Regions from separate parts of the Blautia sp. HCP3S3_H10_2 genome, predicted to be linked through region 1. Evidence: riboswitches for the same ligand, from Rfam matches in the RefSeq annotation. Region 1 holds a riboswitch; the other holds the start of a gene.
What was found. A riboswitch is a leader RNA that binds a small molecule or an ion and turns the genes downstream of it on or off. The one in region 1 is predicted to bind ZMP and ZTP.
Positions count from the first base shown of each region.

Region 2: linked by a shared signal. The riboswitch ahead of ACTQWB_RS00410 (formate--tetrahydrofolate ligase) and the one ahead of ACTQWB_RS13965 (IMP cyclohydrolase) in region 1 are both predicted to bind ZMP and ZTP.

Region 1 covers NZ_JBQKCL010000013.1:50,684-53,086, forward strand. Annotated here, with positions in the region: gene guaB (IMP dehydrogenase) at 1-838, shown strand, start outside; ZMP/ZTP riboswitch at 948-1,030, shown strand; gene ACTQWB_RS13965 (IMP cyclohydrolase) at 1,133-1,846, shown strand; gene ACTQWB_RS13970 (phosphoribosylaminoimidazolecarboxamide formyltransferase) at 1,906-2,403, shown strand, end outside.
Region 2 covers NZ_JBQKCL010000001.1:83,683-86,085, forward strand. Annotated here, with positions in the region: gene ACTQWB_RS00410 (formate--tetrahydrofolate ligase) at 1-1,118, opposite strand, end outside; ZMP/ZTP riboswitch at 1,198-1,317, opposite strand; gene ACTQWB_RS00415 (DUF1700 domain-containing protein) at 1,682-2,125, shown strand; partial or broken gene ACTQWB_RS00420 (ATP-binding protein) at 2,205-2,403, shown strand, end outside.

The DNA of each region.
Region 1 (2,403 bases):
GGCTGCAAAGGATGAGCAGGGACGTCTTCTCTGTGGTGCTGCTGTTGGTATTACTGCTAACGTGCTGGCCCGTGTAGACGCACTTGTGAAGGCCAATGTAGACGCTATCGTCGTAGACTCCGCTCATGGCCATTCTGAGAATATTCTCCGTACTGTACGTGAGATTAAGGCTGCATATCCGGAACTGCAGGTTATTGCAGGTAATGTTGCTACCGGAGCTGCTACCAAGGCACTTATTGATGCTGGTGTAGATGCAGTTAAGGTTGGTATCGGACCTGGTTCTATCTGTACGACCCGTGTAGTTGCCGGTATTGGTGTACCGCAGATCACAGCTGTTATGGATTGCTATGAAGTAGCGAAGCGCTATGGCATTCCGATCATTGCAGACGGCGGTATCAAGTATTCTGGAGATATCACCAAGGCAATCGCAGCCGGAGCTAATGTTTGTATGATGGGAAGCATGTTCGCAGGATGCGATGAGAGCCCGGGAACCTTCGAGTTATACCAGGGAAGAAAATACAAAGTTTACCGTGGAATGGGATCCATTGCAGCTATGGAGAATGGAAGCAAGGACCGTTATTTCCAGGAGAATGCTAAGAAGCTTGTACCAGAAGGCGTAGAAGGCCGTGTTGCATACAAGGGACACCTTGAGGATACTGTATTCCAGCTGATCGGAGGTCTTCGTTCCGGTATGGGTTACTGTGGAGCAGAGAATATCGAAGCTCTGAAGCAGAATGGTAAATTCGTTAAGATTTCTGCTGCATCCCTGAAAGAGTCTCATCCTCACGATATCCATATTACAAAAGAAGCACCAAACTACAGTGTGGATGACAAATAAGAATGAGATCAGAAAGGCCGTCTTTTTAGATGGCCTTTTTACAAAAAAATTTTATAAAGAATAAAAAAATTTCCATCTTGAAATACAAAAAGAAATAATGTAGTATAAAAAAGAACTGCATGACTGGCGGATCGTGGGACTACCCACAGGGAGTGCAGGGATTCATTTGTGCCGACCGCCTGGGCAGCCTGGAAGAAGGGCTTCCCAGGCGTTTTTTTATGTAATAGGAAATTCCGTTGGAATCTCCTATTATATAAAAATTATTCTAAGGAAATCTGAAAGGAGAACATCTGCATGGAAATGATAGCACTGGACAAAGAACTGAGGGGAAATTCATACCCTGGAAGAGGAATCATTATTGGACGCAGCGCTGACGGAACCAAAGCCGTTACCGCATATTTCATTATGGGAAGAAGTGAGAACAGCCGTAACCGTGTGTTTGTAGAAGACGGCGAGGGAATCCGTACACAGGCATTTGATCCTTCCAAGCTGGTAGATCCAAGCCTGATCATTTATGCACCTGTCCGTGTGCTTGGAAATAAAACAATCGTGACGAATGGTGACCAGACAGATACCATTTATGAAGGAATGGATCAGCAGCTTACTTTTGAGCAGTCCTTACGCTCCAGGGAATTTGAGCCGGATGGTCCTAACTATACACCACGTATTTCCGGAATCATGCATGTGGAAAACGGATCTTATAGCTATGCAATGTCAATTTTAAAGAGTAATAACGGAGATCCATCTTCCTGTAACCGTTATACATTTGCATATCAGAACGCAAAAGCAGGAGAAGGACATTTCATTCACACTTACAAATGTGATGGAAATCCCCTTCCAAGTTTCGAGGGCGAGCCAAAGCTGGTTCAGATCCCGGACAACATGGATGAATTTGCAGCGATGCTTTGGGAAAATCTGAACGAAGATAATAAGGTTTCTCTTTTTGTTAGATATATTGATATTGAGACAGGAAAATATGAATCAAAGATCATAAATAAAAATCATTGATAAAAGCTGATACGATCTGGTAAGAGACAGATTCTACGTGAGAAATGGAGGAAAAGTAGATGAAAGAATTAGAATTAAAATATGGCTGCAATCCAAATCAGAAACCATCTAAGATCTATATGGAGGATGGAAGCGAACTGCCGATCAAAGTACTTTCTGGAAGACCTGGATATATCAATTTCCTGGATGCTCTTAATGGCTGGCAGCTGGTACGGGATCTGAAAAAAGCAACCGGGCTTCCGGCGGCAACTTCTTTCAAGCATGTTTCACCAGCCGGGGCGTCTATCGGACTTCCGCTGAATGAGACACTTGCAAAAATCTACTGGGTAGATGACATGGATTGGAAAAATTTTTCTCCGTTAGCCTGTGCATATGCACGTGCCAGAGGTGCAGACCGTATGTCATCTTTTGGAGATTTTATTTCTCTTTCGGATGTATGTGACAAAGATACTGCACTTCTGATCAAGAGAGAGGTTTCCGATGGTGTGATCGCACCAGGATATACAGATGAGGCACTTGAAATCCTGAAACAGAAGAAAAAAGGAAATTACAATGTA
Region 2 (2,403 bases), on a different contig from region 1:
TTGATATTGCTTACGTGTTTCAGCAGGTTCGGAAGACCTTTCTCAAGAGCTTCCAGGTTCTCATTATTCAGATCTGCTTTCGGAACACCACCGTTATATTTCAGTGCACGGACAGTTGCAACGATAACAACTGCATTTGGTTTCAGACCAGCCATACGGCACTTGATATCAAGGAATTTCTCAGCACCAAGGTCAGCACCGAAACCAGCCTCTGTGATAGCATAGTCAGCAAGTTTAAGAGCCATTCTGGTTGCTGTTACGGAGTTACATCCATGAGCGATGTTTGCAAATGGTCCGCCGTGAACAATTGCCGGTACATGCTCCAGAGTCTGAACCAGGTTTGGTTTCAGGGCATCTTTCAGAAGTGCTGTCATAGCGCCCTCTGCGTGAAGGTCACCTGCTGTTACAGGTTTCTGCTCAGATGGTTTGCCATATGTATATCCAATGATGATTCTGGAAAGTCTTTCTTTCAGGTCTTTGATGTCACTTGCAAGACAAAGAACTGCCATGATCTCAGAAGCAACGGTGATGTCATAGCCGTCTTCACGAGGCATACCATTTGTTCTTCCGCCAAGTCCGTCTACTACGTTACGGAGCTGACGGTCGTTCATATCTACGCATCTTCTCCATGTGATCTTACGTGGGTCGATGTTCAGGGCATTTCCCTGGAAAATGTGGTTGTCGATCATTGCTGCAAGAAGGTTGTTTGCTGCACCGATGGCATGGAAGTCACCTGTGAAATGAAGGTTGATATCCTCCATAGGAACAACCTGTGCGTATCCGCCGCCTGCTGCGCCGCCCTTTACACCAAATACAGGTCCAAGGGATGGCTCACGAAGAGCTACCATAACATTTTTACCAAGCTGCTGCATAGCATCTGCAAGACCAACAGTAGTAGTGGTTTTTCCTTCTCCTGCCGGAGTTGGGTTGATGGCGGTAACCAGGATCAGTTTTCCATCTTTTTTATCTGTTTCCTTTAAAAGATTATAATCAATTTTTGCTTTGTATTTGCCGTACTGCTCAAGGTACTTGTCTTCAATACCTGCCTTTTTGGCAATCTCAGTAATTGGTTTCATTTCGCATTCCTGTGCGATTTCGATGTCACTTTTAAACCCCATAATAAAAGCTCCTTTCGTTGTGTAAGATTAAATGGCTGTTTGATGCCTTCCGATAAAAAAGGGCAGTATCTGATAATTCAAATACTGCCCAGACGGTCGGCTCCTTAAGTTACTGTAAATATCATTCACAATAACTTCCTTGATCTGCTCCCGAAGTCCCTGTGGTAAACTCCACGATCCGTCAGTATTCAGAAGCTTTTCAATTGATGTGTCTATTGTATCATTAAAAAGACATTTTGTCAAGAAATTAACAGACGGCATTATTGTCAAAAAACACAATAGATATTTGTGGAAATTTACAAAAGTTTTTTGGATGACAAAAAATATTTCTTCTTTTTAGAATGTGTTCAGAAACGCTTCACAAAAATTTTATTAACTGAATAGTTGCGTATGAAAGAAAGTATTGTTAGAATGTAACTATTCAGAGTATGGCTGATACGTCACATAAACAGAAGATGGGATATTGTGGCGGTTATGTTTTTGAAGTGAACTGTAATTTTGAATGTGCAGTGAAGGTTCTTTATAAGTGAAGTTTCTTTATATAAGAAAGGTTAAATGATTAAATGAACAGAACAGAATTTCTGGATACATTGAGAAGCCAGTTGTCCGGGCAGATGCATGAAGGCAAGGTGGCTGCGCATGTGCGCTATTATGAGGATTATATTCAGTCCCAGGTGAGGAAGGGAAGAAATGAGCAGGAGGTTCTTGCAGAGCTTGGAGATCCAAGGCTGATCGCCCGTACTTTACTGGACACAGACGTAGATAATGGACAGGTGGATTACGAGGAATACAGCACCTACTCAGATAATACAGACAATTCAGGGGAAAAGGCCGGGGAGCATGTACATGTATGGCGGTTCGATACCTGGTACAGTAAGCTGCTTGGAATTGTGATCCTGCTGATTATTGTATTCTTACTGTTCCATATTCTGGTTGCTGTGATTCCGTTTTTTGCAATTCTGGCAGTGGTCTTGTTTGTTATATCGCTGATCAAGAACCGCAGCTGAGGGGAAAGACACTTCGTGCCGGAGATAATAAGAAAATAATGTCTGAAAGATAGTAATAGATTTAGGAGAAAGAGTTTTCATGAGTAGTATAACAATAGAAGAATTAAAAAAGTTACCCGCGGATTCTTATCAGATCATTGACATCCGTGATGAAATTGAGATTTCCCATGGCGCCGTGAAAGGTGCTGTGGCGTGTAAGCCAGAGGAAATCCAGGCGAATCAGGAAATTGATAAGACGAAGAAGCTTGTGATCTGCTGTAGCCGTGGAATCAACAGCA